Regions from separate parts of the Salipiger sp. CCB-MM3 genome, predicted to be linked through region 2. Evidence: riboswitches for the same ligand, from Rfam matches in the RefSeq annotation. Region 2 holds a riboswitch; the other holds the start of a gene.

Region 1 (14,648 bases), 290 kb from region 2:
CGGAAAGTCCGGCGCGATCCCCAGCAGCTGCGCAAGCCGCCTCAGATCGGTAGCGCCAAAGAGTGGCGGTTCGGACACCGCTTCTGCTGGCGCATGGACATGCAGCGCCGGGCAGGGCAGCGTGACGAGGGCCACAGGGCCATCCTCGCCCATGCGCCCCTGCAGCCATTCGCCGAAATGGCCGAAGACGGTCACCACGTCTCTCATGCGCAATTGGTCCCGATTACCGAGAGGGGGCCTTCCACGCCGCAGCGCAGACGCGTTACCGAAAGCGGCGCAACCTCGAAGGCGAGCCCGGCATGAACCGCGCCGCAGACCTGCGACAGCGCCGCGCGGATCACTCCGGCGTGCACCATCAGCACCACGGGCGCGCCAAGCTCCGCCGCCGTCTGCCCGTGCTGCATGAGCGCGGGCGCTGTGCGGGCGCAGAGATCGGCAAAGCTCTCGCCCTCGGGCGGCGTCCAGCGGGCCAGATCGGGGCCGTCCAATGGCCCGAGATCGGGCATCTGATCGAAGCGCAGCCCGTCATGAGCGCCGAAATCCTGCTCCCAGAGGCGCGCGTCCTGCTGCACCTGCAGATCAGGCCACAACGCCTCGGCGGTCTGGCGGCAGCGCCGCGCGGGGCTGCTGATCAGCAGCGCAGGCCGGGGCAGTCGGGCGCGCAGCGCAGCGATCGCCTCGGGCTCTAGCCGGGCCGCGGCATCGGTGCGGCCAAACAGCCGCCCGGCCTCGGCCAGCGGCGCGTGGCGGATCAGGATCAACTCTGCGCTGTGCGGTGCTCTGTCGTGCAACTGACTGCTTTGCCCTTTTCTTTTTCCGGCTTTGATGGTTTCCCATGCGGTCATGAAAAGGTCGATCCTTATCACCGGCGGGGCCCGCTCCGGCAAATCGACCCTTGCGGAACGCAAGGCGCTGTCGGTGTGCGGGCAGGCCATCTATATCGCCACCGCCCGGATTTACGAGGGCGATGCGGAGATGGCAGCGCGGATCGCCGAGCATCAGGCGCGGCGCGGCGAGATGTGGCAGACCCTGCATGCGCCGCGCGATCTGTGCGGCGCTCTCGACGGCAGCGATGGCGGGCTGCCGCGACTGGTGGATTGCCTGACGCTGTGGCTGACCAATCTGCTGCTCGAGGGCGGCGACTGGCGCGAGGAAACGCAGGCGCTGGTCGAGGCCATCGCCCGGCAATCGGCGCCGGTGATCTTCGTGACCAACGAGGTGGGCGCGGGCATCGTGCCGGAGAACCGGCTCGCGCGCGAGTTCCGCGATGCGGCGGGCTGGCTGAATCAGGCCGTCGCCGCGGCCTGCGACGAGGTGTGGCTGGCGGTGGCTGGCTATCCAATGAAGGTGAAACCAAATGAGCATTCTTTCTGACGTGACCGCGCTTTCGGCGGTGGCCGGCCTTGCCGGGACGCTGCCCACTGCCGATGAGGCGGCGGCGCAGGACGCGCGCGCGCGGCAGATGAGCCTGACCAAGCCGCCGGGCTCGCTGGGACGTCTGGAGGAGATGGCGATCTTCATGGCGGGCTGGCAGGCGACGCCGCGCCCCGAGATCACGCGGGCGCAGGCGCTGGTCTTTGCGGGCAACCACGGCGTTTGCGCACAGGGCGTGAACCCGTTCCCGCAGGAGGTCACCGCGCAGATGGTGGCCAATTTCAAGGCCGGGGGCGCGGCGATCAACCAACTCTGCCGCGCCTCCGGCGCCGAGCTTGCGGTGATCGCGCTCGATCTGGACCGCCCCACCGCCGATATCACCGAAGGCCCCGCGATGAGCGAGGCCGAGACGCTGGCAGAGATGCGCCGCGGCGCCGAGGCGGTGCCCGAGGGTGCGCAGGTGGTGATCCTTGGCGAGATGGGGATCGGCAATTCGACCATCGCCGCGGCGCTGGCCTGCGCCAGTTTCGGCGGTGACGCCGAGGGCTGGATCGGGTGCGGCACCGGCTCGGACGCTGCGGGTCTCGCGCGCAAGGCCGATGCGGTGCGCCGGGCCTGCGCGCGCCACGCCGGTGTGGAGGGCGCGGCGCTTCTGGCGGCGCTCGGTGGGCGCGAGCAGGCGGCGATCTGCGGTGCGGTGCTTGAGGCCCGGGCGCGGCGCATTCCGGTGATCCTCGACGGGTTCATCTGCACGGCGGCGACGGCACCGCTCTTCAAGGCCGACCCGAAGCTGCTGGATCATTGCCTGGTCGGTCACGTCAGCCGCGAGCCGGGGCACGCCCGCCTCCTCGAGGCTATGGGCAAAGCGCCGGTGCTGTCGCTCGACATGGCGCTCGGCGAGGGCTCGGGCGCGGCGCTGGCTCTGGGGGTGCTGCGCGCGGCGCTGGAGTGCCACAACGGCATGGCGACCTTCGCCGAGGCCGGGGTCGCCGGGGGATGAGCGCGCAGCGCGCCCTAGGCAAACGGCGCCGCGAGCTGCAGGTGGCGGTGATGCTGTTGACCCGCCTGCCAGCCGGGCGGCTTTCGGGCGATGCGCCCGCGCTGCGCGAGGCCCGCTGGGCCTTTCCGCTGGTTGGGGCACTGGTGGGGCTGATCGGCTGGGCGGTGTTTGCAGGCGCGCTGGCCGCGGGCGGCTCGGGGCTGCTGGCGGCGCTGCTGTGCCTGACGATCACGGTGCTGGTCACCGGCGCGCTGCATTTCGACGGTCTGGCGGACTTCGCCGATGGCATCGGCGGCGGTCGCGACCGGGCGCATACGCTCGAGATCATGCGCGACAGCCGCATCGGCAGCTATGGCGTCATGGCGCTGATCCTCGCCTCTGGCCTCTGGACCGCCGCGCTCGCGGATCTGGAAGAGACCGCCGGGCCGCTGCTTTTCATGGTGATCGGCGCGCTGAGCCGCGGTGCGATGAGCGCTCTGCAGGAAAGCCTGCCTCCGGCGCGGGCCGACGGCATGGGCCATCTCGCGGCGGGCCGCCGCCGGGCGGGGCAGGTGGCGCTGCTGGTTGCGGTGCTGCTGTCGGTGCTCTTGGCCGGGTTGGCTGGCCTTGCGGTCGTGGCGGTCTGCGCCGTGGTTGCCTTGGCGCTCGGCACCATCGCGCGGCGCAAGCTGGGCGGTGTCACCGGCGACGTTCTGGGCGCGGCGCAACTGCTTTCCGAGGTCGCCGCCTGGGTGCTTCTGGCGGTCCTGCTGCCCGGCTGAGCCAGGCTCAGCGCGCCCGGCCCATGGGCTGGAACACCGGCCCGTCGGGGGTTTGCGCGTGATAGGCGGTGATGCCGAAGCCGCGCGCCAGCAGCGCGTCGGTCAGCACCTCCTCGGGGCTGCCGTCGGCCAGAAGCTGGCCCTCGGCGAGCATCACCAGCCTTGTGCAATGGCGCGCCGCCAGCCCGATGTCATGCAGCGACAGCAGCACGCCGCGTCCCTCGGCGGCGAGGTCGCGAAAGACCTCCATCGTGGCGATCTGATGCGCCGGGTCGAGCCCGCCGGTGGGCTCGTCGGCCATCAGCAGCGGCGTTTCCTGTGCCAGCGCACGTGCGATCAGCGCGCGGGCCTGCTCGCCGCCCGAAAGATTGGTGGCGCGGCGCTTGCGCAGCGGGCCGAGGCCCATCTTGGCGATCGCCGCCTCAACCGGCGCACTGGCGCGGTCGCCGTGCGGCAAGCGCCCCAGAGCCACCAGATCCTCGACCTTTACCGGCCAGGCGATCTCGCGCGCCTGCGGCATCCAGGCTGCGGCCTTGGCGCGTTGCTCGGGGCTGAGCGTGGCCAGCGAGCTTTGACCCTGCGCCAGAATCAACCCCAGCGCGGCGCGCATCAGGCTGGTTTTGCCCGCGCCGTTGGGGCCGATGAGGCCGACGACCTCACGCTCGGCAATCTCAAGCGAAAGTCCCGAAAAGACCGGGCGATTGCGCAGGGTGACCGACAGATCGGAGAGGCTCAGCAGGGTCATGCGCGTTCTCCGCGGCTGCGCCAGACGAGATGCAGGAAGAAGGGCGCGCCGACGAGGGCGGTCAGCACGCCGAGCTTCAGGTCGCGCTCGGGGGCGACTACCCGCACCGCGATGTCGGCGGCCAGCAGCATGGCCGCGCCGCCCGCCGCCGAAACCCAGAGCAGCGCGCCGGGCCGTCCGCCCACGGTGCCGCGCAGCAGATGCGGCACCACCAGCCCGACAAAGCCGATCGCTCCGGCCACAGCCGTGCCCGCGCCGACGACGCAGGCGGTGCCCAGCACCACGCGCAGGCGCAGCCGCTGCAGGTTGATGCCCATGGAGGCCGCGGCGTCCTCGCCCAAGGTCAGCGCGTCGAGCCCGCGCCCGACACCGGCGAGCAGCACCACGCCCACCGCCATGAAGGGCAGCGCCAGCCAGACGTGCAACATCGAGCGGTCGGCCAGCGATCCCATCATCCAAAAGACGATCTCGCTGGCGGCGAAAGGGTTGGGCGAGAGGTTCAGCACCAGTTGCGTCAGCGCGCCCGCCACCGCCGACAGCGCAATCCCGGCAAGGATCAGCGTCAGCGTCTCGCCGCCCCGCCCGGCCAGCAGCATGAGGATCAGCACGGCAACCACCGCGGCGGCCAGCGCGCTCAGCGGCAGGGCGAGCGCGAAGGTGGCGGAGAGCCCGGTCTGGATCGCCAGCACGGCGCCAAGCGCGGCGCTGGCCGAGACACCCAAGAGGCCGGGCTCGGCGAGCGGGTTGCGCAGATAGCCCTGCAGCGCCGCCCCCGCCAGCCCCAGCGAGCCGCCGATCATCAGCGCCAGCAGCATGCGCGGCAGGCGGATCTCACGCATCACCATGGGCAGCGGGCCGTCGCCGCCGGCGATCAGCGCGCGCAGGCTCTGCGGCAGGGTCGCATCGGCGGGGCCAAGCGACAGCGAGAGTGCCGCCAGCGCCAGCACCAGCGGCAGGAGAAGCGCGAGGGCGCGGGTCATTTGATCTCCTTGCGGAAGTCGGTGAGGTCGGCGATGGCCCGCAGCACGTGTGGGGTGCCGCAGATCCAGTCGCTGCCGGTCATCTGATGTCCGGCGCGCGCCTCACGGATCTGGCGCAGCACCGGATGCGCGAGGATTTCCTCGGAACGCGATGCGCCGGGGTAGGGGCGGGCGGTGATCAGCGCTTCGGGATCGGCCATGGCCAGCGCTTCGAGCGGCAGATGACCGCCGCCGCCGGGACCGGCTATATTGTCGAACCCTGCGGCCAGCAGGATTTCCCCGGCCAGCGTGTTGTCGCCCGTGGTGTAGCCATTGGCGTAGTAGAGCGCGGCGGTGGGGTGGCGTGCGATCTCTGCGCGAAGCGCAGTCAGCCGGGTTTCGAACTCGGTGACGAGGTCTTCGGCGCGTGCCTCACGCCCCAGCGCCTTGCCGATGGTCCGGATCCGGTCCGGCACATCATCGAGCGAATAGGCGGGCGGCAGGGTCAGCACCTCTGTGCCGAGGCGCTGCAGCATCTGCACCGCCGCCTGCGCGGTGAAACTGCCCGAGATCACCAGATCAGGGCGCAGCAGCCAGACCTCCTCGGCCTGCCCGTGGTTCGCCGGAAAAGCCCGAGCCTCTTCGGCCATGGCCGAGCTATGCGGGTCGCTTGCCAGATCGGAGACAGAGACCAACTGACCCGGCGCGGCAAGCAGCATCGCCAACTGATCAGTACAAAGATTCATCGAGACGACGCGCGCCGGTGCCTCGCCCGCCGCGCCCGCGAGCGGAGCGGTGGCCAGGGCAAGACAGAGCAGCGCGCGCCGCAGCATCAGAAGCTGCCCCGGACGCCGAAATAGGCGGCGCGGTCCGAGGTGCCGTAGCCCGTCACGGTCTGATAGTCCTCGTCGAAGAGGTTCTCGACCCGCAGGTAAAGCTCGGCATTGTCGCTCAGCGCGTAGCGGAAGTTCACATCGGCGACGGTGTAGTCGGGCAGGGAGTCGTTGGTGTCCTCCACCCCGGCAACGTGGCGCACCCGGAAGGCGCCGCTGAAGTCATCGGTGAACGCCGCATCAAGCGTCAGCGCAAGATCATGCAGCGGCACGCGGGTGAGGCGGTCGCCGGTCTCGGCGTCTTCAGTGTCGGTCCATGTGTAGGCCGCCGCCAGCCCAAGCCTGTCGGTGATCTGCGTTTCTCCCGACAGCTCGACACCCTGCATCCAGCTTGTCCCTTTGACCTGCGAGTACGCCCAAGTGTCGTAGTTGTACTCGATGAGATCGGTGATCTCGGTGCGGAAGAGCGTCGCCGTGATCTTGCCGCCGTCAAAGCGCTTCTCGGCGCCAAGCTCGTAGCTGAGCGAGGTCTCGGGCTCGAGATCGGGATTGCCGGCATAGGCGTTGTAGCGCTCGTAGAGCGAGGGGGCCCGGAAGCCGGTGCCGACGCTGGCGCGCAGGGTGACATCATCGCTGGGCAGATAAGCCAGCGAGACGCGGCCGGTGGTCTTGCCGCCGAAATCCGAGTGATCGTCGTGGCGCAGGGCGGTCACCAGTTCGATCTGGTCCGACAGGTGCCAATTGGCCTGTGCCCAGATGCCATAGGTGTCCTGATCGCCCTCGTCGCCGTCATTCTCATACTGCTCGCGGGTGGCATCGGCGCCAAAGGTCAGAGTGGTGGCCGAAAGCTCTGCTTGTCCCTGATAGCCCAGCGTCCAGCGTTGGCCATAGAACGGGTAGTCATAGCCGTTGCTCGACGTGGAACGGTCGTTCTCGAAATACTGGAGCGAGAGCTCGTGGCTCAGCGCGCCCGCGTCGATGCGGGCAAAGCCGCGCAGACCGTATTGCTCGCTCTTGGAGACCTCGTCATGGGTGCCATCGGCAAGGACAGGGTAGCTCTCGTCGTATTCGGTTTCGGTCTTCTGCCAGAAGCCGGATGCGCCCAGAGTGACCGTATCGGTCAGCGCGTAATCGCCCGAGAAGCTGAGACGTGTGGACTCGTGGCCGTCCGCCTCGTCATTGCCGTCGTCCTCGTCGGCGGCAGAGAAACCATCGGTCTCGACCCGGCTCAGTGTGGTGGCAAAGCTGCCGCGCTCGCCCAGATAGCCGAGGTTGTAGCTTAGCTTTCGGGTGTTGTAGCTGCCGTATTCGGCGGCGACGTTCTGGCTGAGGCCGGGCTCCGTCGGGCGCGCGGTGGTGATGTTGATCACACCGGCGATGGCCTCGGACCCGTAGAGCGCCGACTGCGAGCCTTTCAGCACCTCGATTCGGCTGATGTCTGCGGTGGTCAGCGCGCCGAAGTCGTATTCGATCTGCGTGCCCGACGGGTCGTTGACGTTGATCCCGTCGATGTAGACGCCGATGTACTGGCCGCTGGCACCGCGGATGCGCAGCGTGGTGTTGGTGCCGATGCCGCCGTTGGTGGTCACGCTGATGCCCGGAAGGCTGGCAAGATAGTCGGCGACGCGAGTCTCGCCGGTCTTTTCCAGATCTTCCTTGGTCACAACCTCGACCGTCGCGCCGCTGCGCTCGAGCTCGGTGCTCTCGCCGCGGTTGGCGCTGAGGGTGATGGTGCCGAGGTCATATCCCTCCTGCGCGTAGGCGGCGCCGGACAGGCTGGCTGCCGCTAGGGCAGTTGCGGCGCGCAGGCCGAACAAAATGGGTCGCTTCATTGTCCCTTCTTCCTTTTTATGTGTCGTAAGAAGGGACTCCCCCCTTCCGCAGACGGTTAGCGTCATGCCACCTCTACGGAAGGTCCGTCGCCCGCAGCGCTCCCCGCGCCGGGACTGGGTGATCGGCTTCGGCAGGTCTCCTGACTCGCGGGTCACAGCTTCGCCGGGTCTTCCCGCCCCCGAAGGGAGCAGTGACATGGTCCGGCATCGCTCTCCGCCTACAGTTGCGGGGGCAGTTGCGGAGTTGGGCCAAGGCCCGCACCGCATTCCCTATTCACCGAGCGGCAGGCCGCCCGGAACCGAAGCAGGCACCGAATAGCGGCTTGATCGCCGCCGCGCAACAATCACAAACGGTCAGAGGGCGCGAAGGGGGCGGCGAGGTGTCGCGCCGATGGGGAGGATCAGCTTAGCTGCGCAGCCCGTCCACAACCGGCTGTCGCAGCACCATTGCGGCGGGCAGCAGCGACAGCAGCATGGTCACCGACACAAAGCCTGCGAGGAAATGCAGCTCGCCCCATCCCAGCGGGGCAGAGATGGCGATATCGGTGCGGGCAGTGACCACGCGCGACAAAAGCTCAGCCGCGCCCCAGCCGACCCCGAGCCCCAGCACCGCACCGCTGAGCAGCAGCGCCGCGCTGAACGCCCAGACTGTGGCAAAGACAAAGCGGCGCGGTGCACCCAGCGCGCGCAGCAAGGCAATCTGACGGCGGAACAGGCGGGTGAGGATGAAGAGGCCCAACAGGACCGAGGCGGCGACCAGAACCTGTGTGACCAGCGCCAAAAGCGACATCGCCTGCCGCACGTCGCCCATCACCCGGTAGAGGCCAGACAGCACCGCGCCGGGAAAGAAGGCCATGGTCTCGCCGTCGCGGGTGAACTCCGAGCGCAGGGCGTAATTGGCCCAAAGCTCGTCGGAGCGGATCACCACAGCAGGCGTGCCGGGGAAATACTCGGGGTCAAAGGGCGGGCCCATCTGGGTGTCGCGGTCTGGCGCATGTCCATTGGCAAGGCCGTGGATTTCCCAGACGTATTCGACCGGGATGAGGATCGCCCGGTCCCATGGCGTGCCCGTGGGTGCCATGCGCCCGGTGACGGTGATGCCGCCGCCATGACCGTGCTCATCGCGATGCGCCTCGGCATCGGCGGCGTCGCCAACCTCATGCGCCGGAGTGAACTGCGCGCCGATCTGCAGCGGCACCAGCGCGCCGATCACCGCTTCTGCGTGATCCTGCCAGAGACTGCCCTCAATACGATCATCGCTCAGGTGGCGCAGGAATTCGGCGGTGGTGCCCACCACGGGGGCGTTGCCATAGCTGTCGCCAAAGGCCAGCGGCGCGGCGATGGCCACATGCTCTTGGGTCTCGATCTCGGCATAGGTGGCGCCCGAGATCAGTGCCATATCCGAAGGCTGCAGGAACACCGAGGCGAACAGCGCGGTGAGCTCGCTGCCCGGCGCGGCGACGATGAGGTCGAACTTGTCGGCGGCCTGCGCGGTGCCGTGACGCAGCCCGCGCTCCTGCGCGAGCAGCCCGACGCCCATGCCCACCGAAATGGCGATCAGCAGAACGAAAAGCACGGCACTGGTCCGGAACCGGCTGAGGAACCCGCGCAACAGCGGCCAAGGTGCGTAGCCGTGCAGTACCAAAAGGCCAGTGAGCAAGGCAGGCAGCAGCAGAACGATCAGCAGGCCGATGTCCTGCGCCAGCACCGGCAGGCTGTCCCAGAGCATCCTCATGCCGCCACCTCGTCCTGTGCGAGACGTCCGTCGGCGATGGTCAGCACCCGGTCCATCCGCGCCAGCAGCGCCGCATCGTGGCTGACGGCGATCAGCGTGGTGCCCTGCGTTCGGACCAGCCCAACCAGATCGTCGATCAGCCGGTCGGCATTGGGCCGGTCGAGGCTCGCGGTCGGCTCGTCGGCCAGCAGCACCGGTGCTTCGGCAGCCATGGCGCGGGCGATGGCGACGCGCTGGCGCTCACCACCCGAGAAGCTGGTCACACGCCGGTCGGTGTCGGAAAGCCCGAGCGCGGCGAGGCGCTGGGCGGCGCGCTGGCGCAGGGCGGCACGCTCGGCGCGGGGCCGGAAGAGGGCGGTGAGCGCGGCGTTGTCCAGAGCGCCAAGCTCTTCGAACAGCAGGAAGTCCTGAAAGATCATGCCGATGTTCCCGGCGCGGAAGCGCGCGCGGCGCTCTGGGCTCTGCGCAAGCAGGTCGGCCTCGCCCCAGCGCACGGAGCCGGTGGCGCGCTCGAGCAGCCCGGCGATGGCGTAAAGCAGCGTGGATTTGCCAGCGCCGGAGGCACCGCGGATGCCGATCAGCGCCCCCGCCGGGGCAGAGAGGCTGGGCACATCCAGCAAAACACGGTCGCGGGGGCTGCGCACGGTCAGCCCGGAAATCTCGAGAGGGAGGGACATGGCGGCTCAGCCGTAGCTGGCGTCGGTGAGGCGTATCATGCTGAGAAAGCCGGTCTCTGGGTCTTTGTAAGCCCCGAGCTCCAGCACGCCGCTGGTGACGATCTTCACGTTGAAGGGCGTCACATCCACGATGCGCTTGGTGTAGACCGCGACGATGTCATTGGGCCATTCGGCCTCGGTCTCGCAGAAGGGGCAGACCGCCATGGGCATCTTGGTGAGCACGAAAAACCGGCTCTCGGCCTTCAGCGGCGGCGCCATGAACCCCTCGACCGTCAGGCGCTTTCCAGCGCTGGCCTTGGCGAGGTCCGAGAGGCCACGGCCCTTGGCCTGATAGAGCTCGCGCACTTTCAGCGGGTCTTCGGCGGCAGCAGCGGTGGTAATGAAGGGTGTGGCGAGAGCGGAGGCGATGAGCCTGCGGCGGGTCAGCATTGGGGGGTACCTATCGGTCGGAACGGCAGCGGGGGCGGTCTGTGCCGCCCCCGCCCAGCATATCAGATCAGGGTCACTCGGCGGCGACGGCGTGGTTCATCACGTGGAAGATCACGTTCTGCTCGATGGTGCCGTCGAAGAGATGCGCCCAGGGGCCTTTGGCGTAGACGGCGACGTCTTCACCCGAGTGGCTTTCCGACGACTTGGGGATCAGCGCCTGCTGCACATAGTCGAGGTCGGTCGCCTCTTCTTGGGTCACATCGGGGCGCGAGCCGGCGTAGTCGTTGCCTTCCTGTACCAGCACCGAGCCGGCACCGTTGAGGTAGCCCACCACGGTGTAGGGCTTGCCGTCGTCGGCCAGCACCAGTTCGTCCGAGTGCATCTCGCCGGTCTTGGCGACGTCGTAGCACAGACCCTCGATCGGGGTGCCGCGACCGCAATAGCCGTTGAAGGCGATCGAGTGCTCGTGGTCGGCGGTGACGATGATCAGCGTGTCGGCGTCATCGGTCAGCTCGTCGGCCATGGCCACGGCGTCGGCGAAGGCCATGCCGTCGATCATCGTGCGCTTGGCGTTGCCGGCGTGGTTCGCGTGGTCGACGCGGCCCGCTTCGATCTCGAGATAGTAGCCGTTGTCGTTCTTCGACAGATACTCGATCGCCGCCTTGGTCATGTCGGCCAGCGAGGGCTCGTCATCGTCGGCGCGGTCGGCTTCGTATTCCATGTGGCTGTCGTTGAACAGCGCGAGGATCGGGGTCTCGCCGTCGAGGTTGAGGCCGCTGAAGGTCTCGGTGTTCCAAGCGTATTGGGTTCCCTTGCCGGTGGCCTGCTCGATCAGGTTCACGCCATCGGGACGGCGGCCGTTGCCGCCCTCGTCGAGCGTCACATCCTCACCGGCGAAGTAGCGGCGACCGCCGCCCATGGCGAGATCGACGACACCCGCGTCCATCTGGTCGATCAGCTGGGCCGCGATGTCTTTCTGGGCGGTGCAGCCCTCGGGCACTTCGCCTTCCCAGTTGCGGTTGGCGGTCTTGGCATAGACGCCCGCGGGGGTGGCGTGGGTGAGGCGCGCGGTGGAGATCACGCCAACCGATTTGTCCATGCCGGTGACGATCTCGGCGAAGGTGGTCAGTTCGTTGCCTGCCACGGTCGCGCAATCGTCGTGGATCGCGTCGCCGCCGAGGTTGATCAGGTTGAAGCGCTGCTTGACGCCGGTGTTCATCGCGCCCGCGGTGGGGGCCGAGTCCGGGGTCTGAGCGTTGATGTTGTAGGTCTTCACCAGCGCGCTGTGGAAGTCGGGCGTCTCGTAGGGCAGCACGTGCTCTTCGCCCAGTTTGCCTTCTTGCTGACCGGCATAGAGGCGGGTGGCGTAGTTGGTGCCGACGCCATTGCCGTCGGCAACCAGCAGGATGACGTTCTTGGCACGGCCGGTGTTCACTTCGCGGTTGATGATCGCCTGAATGGCGTCCTGACCGGCGGTGAACCAGGCGTCATTGGCCTGCGAGATGTCCTGAGCGCTGGCGGTGCCAGCGGCGAGGATCATGGCGAGAGAGGTGGTGGTGAAGATCGTTTTCACGACTGCGACGCTCCGAAGTTCGGGGGGCAGGGCCCATTGCACGATTGAGGGTGTCTCAGGCCTCAGACCGCATCTGCGTCACGGGTGTGTGATGATTGGATGAAAGAAATGTAAAACGGACTTTGGCGACCGCCATTCGCATGGGGCCGCATGTCTGCTTCGGGCGCAATTTCCGGTCGGCGCGGGGTCTGTATGGCGCCCGGCGCACGTGATCGGAAATGCAAAGTAACGATATAACGTTTCGGCATTCATGTCGAGAAGAGATCTCGAGCCATCGCCTTACTGAAAGAAATACTGCGCGTAGATCGGCGCGCAGCCTGCGCCGAGGGCGCGCGCGTTGGCGCCGACCTGCGCCGCTTCGGGGCGGGGGGGCAGCATGCCACGGGTGTCGAGCCTTTCGAGCGCCTCGCGGGTGCGCGTCACCACCCGGTTGCGCACGTCGGCGGGCATGGCTCCGTCGATCAGCGCCACTTCGAAATCCATCACCGAGCCGATTGAGCGGATCGCATGTGCCAACGCATCGCCGGTGCGGTCCACCCAAGGGCCGATCTGCGCCTCGAAGGCGCGCCAGTCCTGCGGCTGCGTCCAGAGCGCCGTGGCATCAAGCCCATCGGCGACGATCGCCGCCTCCAGAAGATAGAGCGAGGCGGCGTCGATCAGCGGCAGTTCACCGCCCTCGGGCGCAGGCACACGCAGCGAGCCGAAGGCACCTGCGTTGTTATGCGCGCCAACGGTGACGCTGGAATTCAGAACCACACCGCCGCCGATGAAGGACCCGATAAAGAAATACGCGTAGTCGCCGAACTCGCGCCCGCGGCCAAAGACATGCTCGGCGCGGCAGGCGGCGGTGCCGTCGTTTTCGGTGAAGAGCGGCAGATCAGAGGTCTTGGCGATTTCTTCCTGCACGTTAATTTCCGCCCAGACGCTGAAATCCACCGGCGCGCCCAGCACCTCGGTCCAGCTCCAGATCTCCGAGGGCGCGGCGATGCCGATGCCGCAGAGGCGCTCGCGCTGGTAGGCGCTCAGCCCGTGCGACAGCTCGTCCATGCCGGAGGCGAGATAGGCGAAGATCTCGGCGGGCATGGGGTAGCGGTAGGTGGTCTGCGACTGGCCGAGCACGTCGCCGAGCAGGTTCATCACCACCAGATCGGCGGAGCGGCGCCCGATCTTCAGGCCAAACGACAGCGCCGCATCGGGGTTGAGCGTCATCGGCACCGACGGCTTGCCGACCCGTCCGCGCTTTGGCTCGCCGCGCAGCAGGAACTCCTCGGCCTCCAGCTTGCGCAGGATGTTCGACACGGTCTGCGCCGACAGCCCGGTGTGCTTGGCGATGTCGCTGCCCGGCAGGGCGCCATAGCGTTGGATCAGCGACAGGATCAGCCGCTCGTTATGAGCCCGCACGCCGATCTGATTGGCGCCGTCGCTGAGCTTGCGGATCTCGCAGATGTCCATGGCCCGCTCTCCTCCGGGTCTCTTTCTCTTGGGTCCCAGACTACCCGCTCGGGTTAATAAATCAATTTTAATTATTTATTGACGCAAAGTCAGAATCGACGCTATCAACATGGGCAATCCGTTGGAGGACGGAGAGTTTCACGGCGGCCAACGTGCCGCCATACGACCCAGAGGGAGGAGGAGACCCCATGAAGAAGCTGATTTCCGTCAGCGCGTTCGCGCTGCTCGCATCCACCGCCGGTGCCTATGCACAGGAGGGCGGAAGCGCCTGCCTGATCACCAAGACCGACACCAACCCGTTCTTCGTGAAGATGCGCGAAGGTGCCGCCGCCAAGGCCGAGGAACTGGGCATGACGCTCAACTCCTATGCGGGCAAGGTCGACGGCGACAATGAGACTCAGGTGGCTGCGGTCGAGACCTGCATCGCCAATGGCGTCGACGGCATTCTGATCACCGCGTCCAGCACCTCGGCCATCGTGCCGTCGATCCAGCAGGCGCGCGACGCGGGCATTCTGGTGATCGCGCTCGACACGCCGCTCGACCCCATCGACGCCGCCGATATGACCTTCGCCACCGACAACTATCTGGCCGGTGAACTGATCGGGCAATGGGCCGCCGCCAAGCTTGGCGATGCCGCTGCCGACGCGCGTGTGGCTTTCCTCGATCTCGATGTCAGCCAGCCTACCGTCGGCGTGCTGCGCGATCAGGGTTTCATGAAGGGCTTTGGCATCGACACCAAGGACGAGAACAAATGGGGCGATGAGGATGACAGCCGCATCGTCGGTCACGACGTGACGCAGGGCAACGAAGAGGGGGGCCGCAAGGCGATGGAGAACCTTCTCGCCACCGACCCGATGATCAACGTCGTCTATACGATCAACGAGCCCGCCGCTGCCGGTGCCTATGAGGCGCTGAAGGCGATCGGACGCGAGAGCGACGTGCTGATCGTCTCGGTCGATGGCGGCTGCCCGGGGGTGAAGAACATCGCTGAGGGCGTCATCGGAGCCACCTCGCAGCAATACCCGCTGCTGATGGCGTCGAAGGGCATGGAGGCGATTGCCGCCTACGCCAAGGATGGCACCAAGCCCGAGGCGACCGAGGGTAAGAACTTCTTCGATACCGGCGTGGCGCTGGTGACCGATCAGCCCGTCGAGGGCGTCGAGTCGATCTCGGTCGAAGAGGGCACGGACCTCTGCTGGGGCTGATCCCTGACGTCTGCGGCCCGCGCGAAAGCCGGGCGGGCCGCACACAACCAACCGCAACCCGTGCGCGCATTGG
Region 2 (14,648 bases):
ATCAGCTCACCGCGGCTCTTCTTGCCTGCGTTGAGGAAGGTCGGCGTGGCGGGCTGGAAGCGGCCCGACAGGATCTCTTCCATGAAGGACATCGCCAGCCCTTCGTCGCCGCGCGCCAACGCCAGCGCCACCATCACCACACGGTCCTCGTAGCGTTCGAGGAAGCGTTTCCCGTCGCGGGTCTTCAGCGTGTAGGAGGTGTAGTATTTGAACGCGCCGAGGAAGGTCGGGAAGCGGAACTTCTTGGCAAAGGCCGCGTCCCAGATCTTCTGCAGGAAGCTCTGCTCATACTGCGCGAGAACCTCGGCCTCGTAGTAGCCCTCGTCGACGAGATAGCCCAGTTTCTCGGTCAGCGAGTGAAAGAACACCGTGTTCTGGTTCACGTGCTGCAGGAAATACTGCCGCGCGGCCATGCGGTCCGCCTCAAAGCGGATGTTGCCGGCCTCGTCATAGAGGTTCAGCATCGCGTTGAGCGCGTGGTAATCCAGCGTCTCGTTCAGGCGGTCAAGCATGGGGTCCCCCAGAAAGCGTCGAGCCCGTCGTTGACGCGGGCGAAATCCTTGGTCGTTCCCGCCAGCTCGAAGGAATAGAGCAGGGGGACATTGCATTTTTGCGCGATGACGCGGCCCGCAAGGGCGAAGGTCTCGCCGAAGTTGCGGTTGCCGCCAGCGATCACGCCGCGCAGCAGCGCGCGGCGGGACGGGTCATTAAGAAAGCGGATCACCTGTTTCGGCACCGCGCCCCGGCCCTCGCCATCGGCGTAGGTCGGGCAGATCAGCACGAAGGGATCGGCGGTCTCGGGCGTCATCTCTTTCGGCGACACCGGGATGCGCAGCGCCGCCCGGCCAAGGCCAGAGATGAAGCGCGCGGTATTGCCGCTGGCAGAAGAAAAATAGACGAGCCCGGACATGGCCGATCCCCTCGAATGATCAGGAGGCGATGCGTGCGATCAGGTCGGGGCGGAAGCCCGACCAGTGGTCCTCGCCCGAGGTGACCACGGGCGCCTGGCGGTAGCCCATCTCGGTGACGCGAGCCATGGCGTCGGCGTCCTCGGTCAGGTCGATCACGTTGTAATCGATGCCCTTGGCGTCGAGCGCGCGGGTGGTTGCGGTGCACTGCACGCAGGCCGGTTTCGAGTAGACGGTGATCATGCTCTTGCGTCCTAAGCTGTGAAGGGGAGGGCGCGCCGCCGGACAGGACTTTTGCCTGCCGCCGTTTGATCACGCCCCGAACCCTCCGTTCGTGGTAAATTCTATCCGGCTTCCGGCAGGTCTCCTGGCTTTGCGGGTCGTGGTTCCGGCCGCGCCTTCCCGGGATATCCCAGTGGCTCTCAGGGCCTTCACTCGCCGCTTACAGTTGCGGGGGCAGCACCGGAATCAGACCGGTTTCCCTCTTAGCGCCGCGCCGGGCCGTCACCCGACTCGATGAACCGAAAGCAACTACATGTAGATCAGTTCACCAATAGGCCGTCAACATACAGTTAACGGTGGGCTGATCGGAAATCGCAAGATGATGTGGAATGAGGCAGATGAGACACGCGGCGCAGGTGGTGCCTCGGAATGCCTGCGGTCCAGAGACCACATCCGCCACGGCAGCGCCAGACGCCGCAATCCGAGCCCGCCCTTGCATCATTGAGCGGTGGACTGCTGCGACCAACGTAGACCGCAGAAACCGAGGCGGAATTGGCGCGCCTTCGCTGCCATGCACACAGAGCAGGGCAGGCTTGCAGCTTTTGCGATTGTGAGCAATTGGAACAGTTAGTACATTCTGCTCACAGACGCGGAAACGCGCTACGGGATTTCCCGGGGCTTACTCCTCCTCCCTCAAGCCCCGGAAATCGGCGGCGACCCTTCTCCTCCTCCCTTGGGTCGCCGCCTCCCCCCGTATCTTTCCCAAACGCTATCTTCCCTAAGGTTCCGAACCTCTGCATGGTCGATCCCGCGTGGGCGGCAATGCGCCGATCCTTCCGCGCAGACGCCGCCGGGCCTCATGGTCCGCCCATCCCGTGCCATAGGAGTTTCGCATGCCCCATATCGTTCTCGTCGCGACCGGAGGCACCATCGCCTCTTTTGCTCAGACCGAAGGGGGCCCGGTGACCGCCGGGCTGACCGGCGACGCGCTGCTGAAAAACCTGCACGCCCCATTGCCGGGCATCGAGGTCACCGTCGACAACCTTCCCGCGGCGGGCAGCAACGCGCTGACACTAGAGACAGTGCATAGCTTCTGCCGCCATATTGACGCGCGTCTGGCCGAGCCGGGTGTCGATGGGGTGGTCGTCACCCATGGCACCGACACGATGGAGGAAAGCGCCTTCCTCGCCCGCCTGCTGGTCAAATCCGACAAGCCCGTGGTGTTTACCGGGGCGCAGCGCCACGCGGGCCAGCCCGACACCGACGGGCCGCGCAACATGCGCGACGCGCTGCTCACCGCCGCCACGCCCGACCTGACCGGCGTCGGCGCGGTGATCGTCTTCGAGGGCGACATCCACGGCGCGCGCTACGTCAGCAAGGTGCACAGTTCGCGCGTCGACACCTTCCGCTCGAACGGCCACGGCAAGCTGGGCGAGATCGACGAGGGCGAGGTGCATCTCTACTCCCGCCCGGCGCGTCCGCGGTTTGTCATCGACACGCCCGCGCTCGATCCCGATGTCGAACTGGTGGCGCTGGGGCTCGGCAGCACGCCGCGCTATCTGCGGTGGGCCGGGGCCAATGGCGCCAGCGGCGCGGTGATCGAGGCCTTTGGCCGCGGCAATGCGCCCAAGGGCTTTGCGGATGCCGCGCGCGATCTGGTGGCGGCGGGCATCCCGGTAATCCTCGCCTCGCGCTGCCCCGAGGGGCGCACCCGCGCCATCTACGGCTCCGACAGCGGCGGCGTCACCATGGTGGAGGCAGGCGCACTGCTCGCCGGGGACCTGAGCGCCGCCAAGGCGCGGCTGCTGCTCGCCGCGCTCTTGCCGACCCTGCCCGCAGGTGCCGGGCGTATGGCGGCGATCGCCGAGGCCATCGCCAAGGTCTGACAGACCCTCCCGCGCGATTTTCCGCGCGGGCACGGGCATTTCCGCGGCGGATGCCTATCTCTAGCGAAGGCAAGAGACAGCAGGACCCCGCAGATGAGCAGTTTCCCCGATCGGATCGGCCCGATCCTCTATTTCCGTGCCGCAGAGGCAGATGCGCTGCGCGTCGCCGCGCTTGTGGTGCGCCCCGAGGGCGAGACGCCCGGCGAGATGCTGGCGGGCGGCATGGGTGTCGCCCCGCTGCCTCTGGCCGCCTGCGAGGGCCGCCAGCTTTGGCGCTATGATCTGACGCTGCCGCAGGACGCGCCGCACTACAGCTTCGAGGGCCGCGAGCGCCGGGTGCAGGTGGAACTCTCCGGCGATCTGCGCATCGCCTTCGTCTCCTGCAACGGCGAAGAGCATGGCGATCTTGGCCGCGACGCCGAAGAGCGCAACGCCATGTGGCAGCGCCTGCTTGGCCAGCACCGGGACAGCCCCTTTGGCCTCATGCTCATGGGCGGCGACCAGATCTATGCCGACGAGGCGACCGACGGCCATCCGCTCAGCGACGACTGGCCGGACGATATTCCCGAAAGCCCCACGCCCGCGCAGCTTGCCGATCTCGAACGCCACCTGCGCGCCCGCTTCTTCGAGCGCTACCTCAGCACCTTCTCGGCCCCCGGATTTTCCGAGGTCTCCGCCGAAGTGCCCGCGCTTTGCGTGTGGGACGATCACGATATCTGCGACGGCTGGGGCTCGCTGCACCGCGACGCCACCCGCTCGGCGGTGGGGCAGCTGCTGTTTCGCGTCGCGCGCGAGACCTATCTTCTGTTCCAACATGCGGCGCGCGAAGAGGATGTGCCGCAGCTTTTCCTCGACCCTGAGGGGCGCAGCCTGTCGTGGCGCCATGAACTGCCCGGCCTGACGCTCTTTGGCCCCGACCTGCGATCCGAGCGGGGGCGCCGGCAAGTCATGGGCGCGCCGGGCTGGCAGGGCGTCACCCAGATCGAAGGCGGCCCGCATACGTTCCTCGTCTCCTCCGTGCCGCTGCTCGGCCCGCGCCTGTCGCTGATCGAGGGGCTGATGATGGCGATCCCGAAGATGCAGAAATACGAGGACGATCTGCGCGACCAATGGCAGAGCCGCGCACATCGCGACGAATGGCGGCGGATGCTGAGCGAAGTGCTGCGGATGCGCCGCGCCGGGCCGGTCACCGTGCTGTCGGGAGAGATCCACCTTGCCACCCGCGCCGAGATGGGGGCGGGCGAGCATCTCATCCACCAGCTTGTCGCTTCGGGCATTTCGCACCGCGCGCCGCCGCGCGCCTATGCGCTGGGGCTGGGCACGCTGGCGGGACTGGGCGAGGCACCGCTGCCCGAGCATCCGATCCGCATCCGCCCGTTGCCGGGCCAAAGCACGCGCTACGCGGCAGAGCGCAACTACCTGCGGCTGGAGCGCCGCAGCGGCCAGTGGCGCGCGATCTGGGAGCTTGAGGACAGCGGCCCAACCCCGGCCATGGCACTGTGATGGCACCTTCGCGCTCCGCCTGTCACCATGACGCCGCCATGTAACCGGCTCGTGACATAAATGCAGCATGTGAAACTCATAATTTAGCCCGAGGCAGAATGACGCATGCGCAACGTCAGGTGGTACGAATCACCTGACCCGTCCGGTCCGTCTGGTTAGACTGCCCGTGCAGGAGGGAAGACGGCGTCGAGCCGGGCAGGGTCCGCCAAAGACCCGCGCCAGCGCCCCACGCCCTGCCTTCGTCCCGCGCAAGGATGACCATCCTATGGGAGAATTGACATGGACGGAAACGACATCAGCACCGCAGGCAAATGCCCGGTGATGCATGGCGGCCTGACCGAGCGGGGCCAGTCGGTCACCAGCTGGTGGCCCAAGAGCCTCAACCTCGACATCCTCAGCCAGCACGATCTGAAGACCAACCCGATGGGGCCGGACTTCGATTATCAAGAAGAGCTGAAATCGCTCGACGTCGAGGCGCTGAAGGATGACCTCCGTCAGCTGATGAAGGACAGCCAAGCGTGGTGGCCCGCCGATTGGGGGTCCTACGTCGGCATGTTCGCCCGCGTCGCGTGGCACGCGGCAGGCTCTTACCGTCTCGCCGACGGGCGCGGTGGCGGCGGCACCGGCAACCAGCGCTTCGCGCCGCTGAACTCCTGGCCGGACAACGTCAACACCGACAAGGGCCGCCGCCTGCTCTGGCCGATCAAGAAGAAATACGGAAACAAGGTCAGCTGGGCTGACCTGATGATCCTTTCGGGCACCATCGGCTATGAGGTCGCTGGCCTGAAGACGTTTGGCTTCGCCTTCGGCCGCGAAGACATCTGGCACCCCGAAAAGGACGTCTACTGGGGCGCCGAGAAGGAATGGCTCGCTGCCTCCGACAACCGCTATGACGACGTGTCGAACCCCGCGACCATGGAGAACCCGCTGGCCGCCGTGCAGATGGGCCTGATCTACGTGAACCCCGAAGGGGTGAACGGCCAGCCCGATCCGCAGAAGACCGCCGAGCAGGTCCGCGAGACCTTCAAGCGCATGGCGATGGATGACGAGGAAACCGCCGCGCTCACCGCAGGCGGGCACACCATCGGCAAATGCCACGGCAATGGTCTCGCCGAGAACCTCAGCGCCGATCCCGAAGCCGCCGAGCCCGAGTACCAGGGCATCGGCTGGATGAACACCAAGGGCCGCAGCATTGGCCGCGATCAGGTGGTCTCGGGCATCGAGGGCGCATGGACCTCCAACCCCACGCAATGGGACATGGGCTGGTTCGACATGCTCTTCGGCCACGAGTGGGAGCTGAAGAAATCCCCCGCCGGCGCATGGCAGTGGATGCCGGTGGACATCAAAGAAGAGGACATGCCCGCCGACGTCGAAGACCCGTCGATGAAGACCATGCCGATCATGACCGACGCCGATATGGCGATGAAAGTGGACCCGGCCTATAACGCGATCTGCCAGAAGTTCATGGCCGACCCCGCCTATTTCGCCGACACTTTCGCCCGCGCGTGGTTCAAGCTGACGCATCGCGACATGGGCCCCAAAGCGCGCTACTTCGGCCCGGACGTTCCCGCCGAGGATCTGATCTGGCAGGACCCTGTCCCCGCGGGGACAACCGATTACGACGTTGCCGCGGTGAAGGCGAAAATCGCTGCATCCGGCCTCAGCCCTGCCGAAATGATCGCAACCGCCTGGGACAGCGCCCGCACCTACCGCGGCTCGGACATGCGTGGCGGCGCCAATGGCGCGCGCATCCGGCTGGCGCCGCAAAAGGACTGGGCGGGCAACGAGCCCGTGCGTCTTGCCAAGGTGCTTTCGGTGCTGGAACCCATCGCCGCCGAAAGCGGTGCCTCCATTGCCGATGTGATCGTGCTGGCGGGCAATCTCGGGGTCGAGCAGGCGGCCAAGGCCGCGGGCGTCGATCTTGACCTGCCCTTCGCGCCGGGCCGCGGCGACGCCACCGACGAGATGACCGACGCTGAAAGCTTCGATGCGCTCGAGCCGCTGGCCGATGGCTTCCGGAACTGGCTCAAGCAGGACTATGCCGTCTCCGCCGAGGAGTTGATGCTCGACCGCGCGCAGCTGATGGGGCTGACCGCGCCGCAGATGGTGGCGCTCTTCGGCGGTATGCGCGCCATGGGCACCAACCACGGCGGCACGGCGCATGGGGTCTTCACCGACCGCCCCGGCGCGCTCAGCAACGACGTGCTGGTCAACCTCGTGGACATGGCCAACACCTGGGTGCCGGTAGGAGAGGGGCTCTATGAGGTCCGCGACCGCCAGAGCGGCGCGGTCAAATGGACCGCCACCCGCATGGACCTGATCTTCGGCTCCAACTCGATCCTGCGCGCCTATGCCGAGGTCTACGCGCAAGACGACAACGCCGGGAAATTCGTCAAGGATTTCGCCGCAGCCTGGACACAGGTGATGAACGCCGACCGCTTCGATCTGAAGTGAACTCGCGCATAAATTGAGAAGAGGCCCGCAGCCCTATGGCGCGCGGGCCTTTTTTCTGCGCGCAACCAAGCCGCCCCCCGGGCTTCTTCTCTTTAAAAATACGCCGGGGGAGTCGCGCGTCGCGCGACGGGGGCAGCGCCCCCTCAGCCCTTCGTCATTCAGCTCTGACCTGCCCGCGCCTTCAGCCGGTGCAGCACTTCCTCGCCGCCGCCATCGCCTTCGAAGAGTTGCCAGCGCTCCAAGAGCGGTTGGCCCGAGTTGCGGCAATGGTGCGCCATGGCCGCGCGTGCGCCACCGGCGTCGCGTGCGGCGAGCGCATCGACAATGGCCACATGCTCGTCGCGCGAGAACCGCGCAATGTCCTCGGCGCTCTGGCGGTTATTGAGGCGGGTCCATTCCGGATAGCGCTGACGCACGCGCCAGAATTCCTCGACCACCGAGACGAAGACCGAATTGCCGGTGGAGCGCGCGACGATCAGATGGAACTCGCGGTCATGCGCCTCGATCCGGTCGAAGGGCAGGGCGGTGTCGCACATGCCCTCGATACAGGCGTTCAGCGCCGCGATTTCCTCGGGCGAGATCGCCCCGGCGGCGATGGCGGCAATCTCGGGCTCGAAGACGGCGCGCGCCTCGACCAGTTCGAAGAAGCCCGGCAGGCCGCTCGGTTCGCCCTTCACCTCTGGCGGAGCGGCGGGCAGCGTATCGGCGACAAAGGCCCCGGCGCCGTAGCGGGTGACCACATAGCCCATAAGCTCCAGCGCGATCATCGCCTCGCGCACGGTGGTGCGGCTGACCCCGAGCTTTGCGACCAGATCCTTGTCGGCAGGCATCTTGGTGCCGGGCGCGAAGTCACCGGCGCGGATGCGCGCGGCGATCTCCTCGGCCACCAGCCGGTATCGTGGGGTCTGGATAATCGGGGTCAGCATCGCGTCTCTTTCGGCCCGTCAGGCCTTGGGCATGTCGTCTTCCATGTAGTAGCGCACGTTTTCCTCGAAGCTCGCGTCGGCTTCAAGCCCCAGCGCCAGCGCCTTGTCGAAGCGATAGTCGAACCGCCAGCCGCGCACGATCGCGGCGATCTCGGGCTGTTCTTCCCATTTGATCAGCTGCGCGGGTTCCGGCCCGGCCACGGCGGTGAGCGCGTCGATCATCTGGCGGATCGACAGGCGTTGTCCGGGCATGGTCATGCAGCGCTGCATGCCGAGGTCTTCGGCATCAAGCTCGGCGCCCTTGATCAGGTTTTCCACGCAGCGGCGCGGCGAGAGGTAGAAATGCTCTTGCCCTTCGTCCACCGGGCAGATCGCCGGCTCGCCGTTCAGCGGCTCGCGGATGATCGAGGACATGAAGGACGAGGCGGCGCGGTTGGGCTTGCCCGGACGCACCGAGATGGTCGGCAGGCGGAAGCCGCGGCCATCCACATAGCCTTTGCGCGAATAATCGTTGAGCAGCAGTTCCCCAATGGCCTTCTGCATGCCGTAGGAGGTCTGCGGGTTGGGAATGGTGTAATCGGTGATCGGGTCGGGCACCTCGCCGCCGAAGACCGCCAGCGAGGAGGTGAAGACCACCACCGGGCAGGTCTCCAGCGCGCGGCAGCGCTCCAGCACGTTGAGCGTGCCGTCGAGGTTGACCTTCATGCCTGCCTCGAAATCGGCCTCGGCATGGGCCGAGACGACGGCGGCGAAATGGAAGATCACGTCGGTCTCGGCGTCGATCAGCGCGTCCACCGAGGCACGGTCGGTGATGTCGCAGGCGCGGGTCTCGACCGGGAAGGGGGCCTCAATGGGCTCGGGCGCCACAATGTCGGCCAGCGTGATCTTGTCGATGGGCGCGTCGCGCAGGTCGCCGCGCGCGGCGAGGCTTTGGGCAACCTTGCGGCCGACGAAACCGCCGCCGCCGATGATCAGAACGTTCATCCTAAGTGTCTTTCCGTAGCAATGGAGGGACGCGCGCGGCCGGGGATGGCCGCGCGCTCAGATGTGGGGCCGGGATCAGCTGTCGCTGTCCTGACCAAGGCCGATGCGCTTGAGGAAGGCCTTGTGGCTGTCGACCATGACCTTGGCCTCGGGCGATTTCTCGGCCCAGACGTCCCAGCGGCTGATCGCGGCCTTGCGGAAGGCGGCGCGGTCCTCGGCGGACCAGTCGTAGATCGTCACGCCTTTCTCGGGCAGCGAGGTCAGCGCCTCGCCGTTCTGCACGATGGTGCGCATCATCAGGTTCAGCGCCAGATCATCCACCGCCGCTTTCAGGATCGCCTGCTGCGCCGGCTCGAGCCCGTCCCAGACCTGCTTGTTGCAGGCCAGATGGTCCGAGCTCATCGAGTGGAAGCCGGGGTAGGTGGTGTGCTTGGCGATGTCGTAGATGCCAAGGCCCACGTTGTTGGCCAGCGTCGAGGCGTCCGCCCCGTCGATGATGCCGGTTTCCAGAGCGGTGAAGATCTCGGTGAAATCCATCACCACCGGGGTGGCCCCCAGTTCGGCGAAAATCTCGGATTCCATGCCCGGCGGCGAGCGGAATTTCCAGCCCTTGAGGTCTTCGATCCCGGCCAGCGGCGCGGTGGAGTTCATCGACTCCTGACCGCCCAGATAGGCGCCGACGAATTCCATCCCGCTTTCGTGGTACAGCTCGTTGATCGCCTCGCGGCCACCGCCCTGCGAGATCCAGCTCAGGTACTGCAGCGGCGTGTCGTAGCCGCCCATGGTGTCGGCGACGAATTGGAACGCCGGGTTGCGCCCGGTCTGATAGCTGGGGTTCGTCATGTCGCAGTCGAGGATGCCGTTGGCGGCGGCCCCGAAGGTCTCGGCCGAGGCGACGACGGCGGAACTGTAGAACATCTCGAGGTCGAGCGAGCCGCCCGACATGGTTTCCACCTGCTCGGCGAACTCGCGCACAAGCTGGCCTGCGACGGATTCCGGCGACTGGTGGGTCTGGATGCGCAGCGTGGTCTGGGCACTGGCGGCACCCGCCAGCAGGATCGCGCCGGCAACGGCGGCGGTAAAGGTCTTGGACATGAATTCTCCTCCCTGTGAATCGTCCTCCAGGGAAATGCGTAGCAAGGGCATTGACTGATTGCCAGACAATCCGTCAATCACGCAGCGCGTTTGCGGGTATCCGCAGATTGGGCGCTGGGTCGGGGCGAGATCACGGCCATGTCATGTGACACGCCAAATACTTGACTGGAAAAGTCGGTCATTCTAGTCAGATGGTACCTGCGCGCCCCTCGCCGCAGAGCCACGGCGCTGCGCCCAAGCTATTGCTTTCAGTTTTCAGCGGCCCGCCCGGCCGCCTCCAAAGGAGGACTCTCATGTCCCTTGCCACGGCACTCCGCACTGGCGTCTGCGGTCTCGCGCTTTCCGCGCTGATGGCTGGCGCTGCGCTTTCCGATCCGTTCACCGGCCTTGCCAAGGGCTTTGAGGGCCAGATGATCGCCGAGGGGCTGAACCGTGCGCCGATCACCGCCGGAAGCACCGCCGAGATCCGCGGCAAGGGCTTCACCCCCGGTCAGAGCGTCGTGCTGCGGCAGAATGGCGTCGCGCTGAACGAGGGCGCGCCGATCGTGGCCGATGCCAAGGGCACCTTCCGCACCGAGATCACCGTCCCCGAAGCCGCTGAGCCGGGGCTTTACCCGGTGGTGGCCGAGATCGCCGATCCGGCCTTTGCCATGACCGTGGACCTGAAGGTCTCGCCGGTGCTGCCCGAAAGCGGCGGGCTCAACGTCACGTCGCAGAAACTGGCGTCGGGGCTCTATCAGGTGGCGCAAACCCCGGATGCGCTCTACGTGACCTCCGCCGTGGGCCGTCCGCCGGTGACCGAAAGCAAGCTGATGAAGCTTGATCCGTCGACGCTGGAAGTGCTGGCTGAAGTGACCCCCGCAGACGCGCCGGATGGCGACAATGGCCGCGATGGCGGTGTCTTCGCGGTCTATGGCGTTGGCGTCGACGTGGCGCAGGGGCAGGTCTGGGTGACAAACACGCGGCAGAACACCGTGGCGGTCTATAGCGCCGACGATCTGTCGCTGATCAAGCAGTTCGAGCCCGGCGCGGTGCCGCACCCCCGCGATGCGCTCGTGCTGGACGGCAAGGTCTACGTCAGCGCCACCTTCGAGCCGGTGATCCACGTCTTCGACAGCGCGACGCTGGAAGAACTGGCCCCGATCGAGCTGCGTTCGGGCAAGCGCGGCGAGCGCTTTGGCACCGCCAGCATGGACATCGACGCCGAGAGCGGCAGGCTGGTCGTGGTCAGCCTGACCACCGACGAGGTCGCGACCGTCGATCTGGGCACCGGCACGCAGACCTCTGTGCATGCGCTGCCGCTGTCCAAGCGCACCATCGGCGTGGCCTATGACGGGGCCGACGGTTTGATCTTCACCACCGGCATGAACACCGACAACCTGCTGATCCTCGACGCCAAGACCGGCGAGGCGCTGCATGACGTGCCGGTGGGCTCGGGGCCGCTCAACGTGACCTATGACGCGGTGAACGATCTGGCGTGGGTCGCAGTGCGCGGCTCGGACTCGCTGGTCGCCGTCTCGCCCGAAGGCGACGTGGTGGCGAAGACCGAGATCGGCAGCTACCCCAACCACCTGACAACCGCCGAAGACGGCGGCGTCTTTGTGGTCAACAAGGCGCGCGGCGCCGAGGATGAAAGCGGCGATCACATCAGCCACGTGACTCCGGGCAGTTGACCCCGAGCAGCTAACCCGGCACGGCGGGTGCCTCACTGGCACCCGCCCCATGCTCAGGCGCCGCGCACCCGCTTGGCCCAGAGATGCGTGGCGAGGCTGATCACCAGCCAGCCCACGAACAGCAGCGGCGCTCCGGCGAAAGAGAGCGGCAGCGCCACGGCACCAAAGAGGATCGGGATCAAGTCGGATGCGTCCCAGCCTTGGCGCAGGATGTCGGGCAGCAGCCCCACGGCACTGCCAAAGAGCCCCGCCACCATCAGCGCCACGATCGAGCCGACGAAGCCCAGCAGATAGCCCCCGATCCCGCGCCGCCCGTAAAGGCCCGACAGCAGCCAGCCCGACAGCGCCCCGCCCAGCACCATGGCTATGAGATAGCGTATCTGCAGGCCGCGCGGCTCGGCCACCGCCCGCTCCGGTCCGAGCGCCACCGCATCCTCATAGAGGAACGCGAAGAACAGCAGCCCGCCGACGAGGGCCATCATGAAAGTCGTGACAAATCGCGCGGTGCGTGCGTGCGGAGCCATCCAAAATCCCTACCTTTTCAAAATGCGGAGATCCGGCGGCGCGCACCACCGGGAGAGTAATCGACGGCGAGCCTAGCACAGGCATTTGCACCCGTCGCCCCCTCAGACTTGCCGGATGCGGGGCTCATCGCATTGGTGCGGCAGGGGAATTCCGCGAACGCGTAGGGCTGGGGGCGTGCGGCGCTTGCCCGTCAAGCGGGCATAGGCCATCATGGCCGCAACTGCAGCCGGAGCGTTGGAGCGCGGTTTGAAACACCACAGGCTGCGGCGAGGAGAATTGCGCAAAATGCATTGTTTACAGGGAGGTATCTCATGAACTCTTTGCAAGGTCTGGCCCGCCGTCTTGGCCTCGCCAGCCTGCTGCTGGCCTTTGGAGGAGCGCCGCTGATGGCCGACACCGTAGAGCTTCCCGTGGTTGTGCATCTCGCCGAGGGGGCCACGCTGCCGCCCGAGGCGCTGCTAGAGGTCTCGCTGCTGGACGTGTCGCGGGCAGATGCCCCGTCCATCGTGATCGCTGAGCGCAGCTATCGTATCGAGACGCTGCCGGTGCAGATCCGGCTGCCCTATGACGACGCGCAAATCGATCCGCGCATGAGCTATGTCGTCTCGGGCAAGGTCGCCTCGGGCGCCACCACGGTCCTGCGCACCACCACCGCTTTTTCCGCGCTGACCCGCGATGCGCCCGAACGTCCCGAGATCACGCTTGAACAGATCGCGCCGGTCCCCTCGGCCGAGACGGCCAAAGACCCGGCTGCCGCGCCGATGCGCATCACCGGCGTCGAATGGGCGGCCTCCGAGATTGGCGGTCGGCTTCTGGTGACCGAGGATCCGCCCAGCATCGCCTTTGACGAGGACGGCAGGTTTTCCATGTACGGCGGCTGCAACCGCTTTTCCGGACGGGCCGAGATCGGCGCGAGAACGATCAGCTTCATGCAGCCCTTCGCGGGCACCCGCCGGGCCTGCCCGGAGCCGCGCATGAAGCTCGATCAGGACATGGTCGCCGCGCTCGAACAGGCATCGGGCTATCTGCGCAGCGGCAACCGCCTCAGCCTCACCAATGCCGCCGGGGTGACCGTGCTGCGGCTGATGGAACGGCCCGAATAAACCACATGAAGTGCCGCTGCGTCACCCCGGCGCGGCGGCACCTCCGGCAATTCAATTTCCAGCGCGCGCGCCTATATACACTCGACCGGCCGATCCGCCCTTCAGTTCCCCCACCATCTCTGGCAAGGGGAGGGCGAAGACGGCCCCCGAGGAGGCGATGGAAAAGATCAATCTGCCCGAGCGCGCCGGATGGCGCGACAAGGCCGAAGAACTGGGCTTCAGCTTTGCTGACATGCATGGCGAGCCCTATTGGGACGAAACGTCGGCCTATCGCTTCACGCTGCGCCAGATCGAGGATGATCTTGAAGATCCCTCAACCGAACTGCATGGCATGTGCCGCGAGGCCGCCGCTGCGATCACGGCAAGCGAAGAGCTGATGACCCGGCTCGGCATTCCCGCCGAGCATTGGGACCTTGTCGCCGAAAGCTGGCAGCGCGGTGATCCCGAGATCTATGGCCGCTTCGATTTCGCCTATGACGGGCAGGGGCCTGCGAAGCTGCTGGAATATAACGCCGATACGCCGACCTCTCTTTACGAGAGCGCGTCTTTCCAATGGCTGTGGCTCGAAGAACAGATCGAAGCGGGCGTGCTGCGCGACGGTGACGACCAGTTCAACGGCATCCATGAGGCGCTGGTCGAGCGCTTCCGTGCGCTGTTCGAGCCGGGCACCGATCTGCATTTCACCGCCGCCGGTGGCAATGCCGAAGATTACGGCACCGTCGAGACCATGGGCTGGGCGGCGCGCGAGGCGGAGCTTGGCGCGCATTACAGCGATCTCGAAAAGCTCGGCGTCAGCACCGAGGGGCAGTTCCTCGACGCCGAAGACCGGGTGATCGGCACGCTCTTCAAGCTCTATCCTTGGGAAGACCTGCTGCGGGACGATTATGCCAAGCACCTGCGCACCGCCGGCTGCCTGATGCTGGAGCCTGCGTGGAAATCGGTGCTGTCGAACAAGGGGCTGCTGCCCGTGCTTTGGCGGATGTTCGAAGGCCATCCGAACCTGCTGCCTGCCTTCTTCGAGGACGAGGTGAGCGGCGCGCTGGCTGGAGATGCGGTGAACGACCCGCTGATCTCTCGCGCTGCAGAGGCGCTGCAGGCAGGCCATGTGAGCAAGCCGATCTTTTCGCGCGAGGGCGCTTCGGTGCGGATCACCGAGAATGGCGCACTGCTCGAAGCGGCGCCCGACGGCGGCTATGAAAACCACGCGCGTGTGGTGCAGGCCTACCAGCCGCTGCCGGTCTTTGAGGGCTTCCGCCCGGTGATCGGCGCATGGGTGATTGGCGAGACCTGCGCTGGCATCGGCGTTCGCGAAGACCGCGCGCGCATCACGCAGGATCTGTCGCGCTTTAAGCCGCATTTCATTAGAGAC

Evidence for each region. A riboswitch is a leader RNA that binds a small molecule or an ion and turns the genes downstream of it on or off. The one in region 2 is predicted to bind cobalamin.
Region 1: linked by a shared signal. The riboswitch ahead of AYJ57_RS14345 (TonB-dependent receptor plug domain-containing protein) and the one ahead of nrdH (glutaredoxin-like protein NrdH) in region 2 are both predicted to bind cobalamin.

The regions. Positions count from the first base shown of each region.
Region 1 covers NZ_CP014596.1:84,668-99,315, reverse strand. The annotation lists gene AYJ57_RS14385 (hypothetical protein) at 1-207, opposite strand, end outside; gene AYJ57_RS14380 (histidine phosphatase family protein) at 204-845, opposite strand; gene cobU (bifunctional adenosylcobinamide kinase/adenosylcobinamide-phosphate guanylyltransferase) at 844-1,374, shown strand; gene cobT (nicotinate-nucleotide--dimethylbenzimidazole phosphoribosyltransferase) at 1,358-2,374, shown strand; gene cobS (adenosylcobinamide-GDP ribazoletransferase) at 2,371-3,135, shown strand; gene AYJ57_RS14360 (ABC transporter ATP-binding protein) at 3,143-3,880, opposite strand; gene AYJ57_RS14355 (FecCD family ABC transporter permease) at 3,877-4,860, opposite strand; gene AYJ57_RS14350 (ABC transporter substrate-binding protein) at 4,857-5,672, opposite strand; gene AYJ57_RS14345 (TonB-dependent receptor plug domain-containing protein) at 5,672-7,504, opposite strand; cobalamin riboswitch at 7,618-7,823, opposite strand; gene AYJ57_RS14340 (ABC transporter permease) at 7,911-9,239, opposite strand; gene AYJ57_RS14335 (ABC transporter ATP-binding protein) at 9,236-9,916, opposite strand; gene AYJ57_RS14330 (hypothetical protein) at 9,923-10,345, opposite strand; gene AYJ57_RS14325 (alkaline phosphatase) at 10,419-11,885, opposite strand; gene AYJ57_RS14320 (ROK family transcriptional regulator) at 12,198-13,370, opposite strand; gene AYJ57_RS14315 (sugar ABC transporter substrate-binding protein) at 13,559-14,575, shown strand.
Region 2 covers NZ_CP014596.1:1,269,773-1,284,420, reverse strand. The annotation lists gene nrdE (class 1b ribonucleoside-diphosphate reductase subunit alpha) at 1-512, opposite strand, end outside; gene nrdI (class Ib ribonucleoside-diphosphate reductase assembly flavoprotein NrdI) at 497-910, opposite strand; gene nrdH (glutaredoxin-like protein NrdH) at 930-1,151, opposite strand; cobalamin riboswitch at 1,249-1,449, opposite strand; gene AYJ57_RS19595 (asparaginase) at 2,024-3,016, shown strand; gene AYJ57_RS19590 (alkaline phosphatase D family protein) at 3,110-4,519, shown strand; gene katG (catalase/peroxidase HPI) at 4,799-6,973, shown strand; gene AYJ57_RS19580 (FadR/GntR family transcriptional regulator) at 7,132-7,899, opposite strand; gene denD (D-erythronate dehydrogenase) at 7,918-8,883, opposite strand; gene AYJ57_RS19570 (TRAP transporter substrate-binding protein) at 8,959-9,978, opposite strand; gene AYJ57_RS19565 (YncE family protein) at 10,272-11,651, shown strand; gene AYJ57_RS19560 (hypothetical protein) at 11,705-12,175, opposite strand; gene AYJ57_RS19555 (META domain-containing protein) at 12,488-13,279, shown strand; gene AYJ57_RS19550 (glutathionylspermidine synthase family protein) at 13,437-14,648, shown strand, end outside.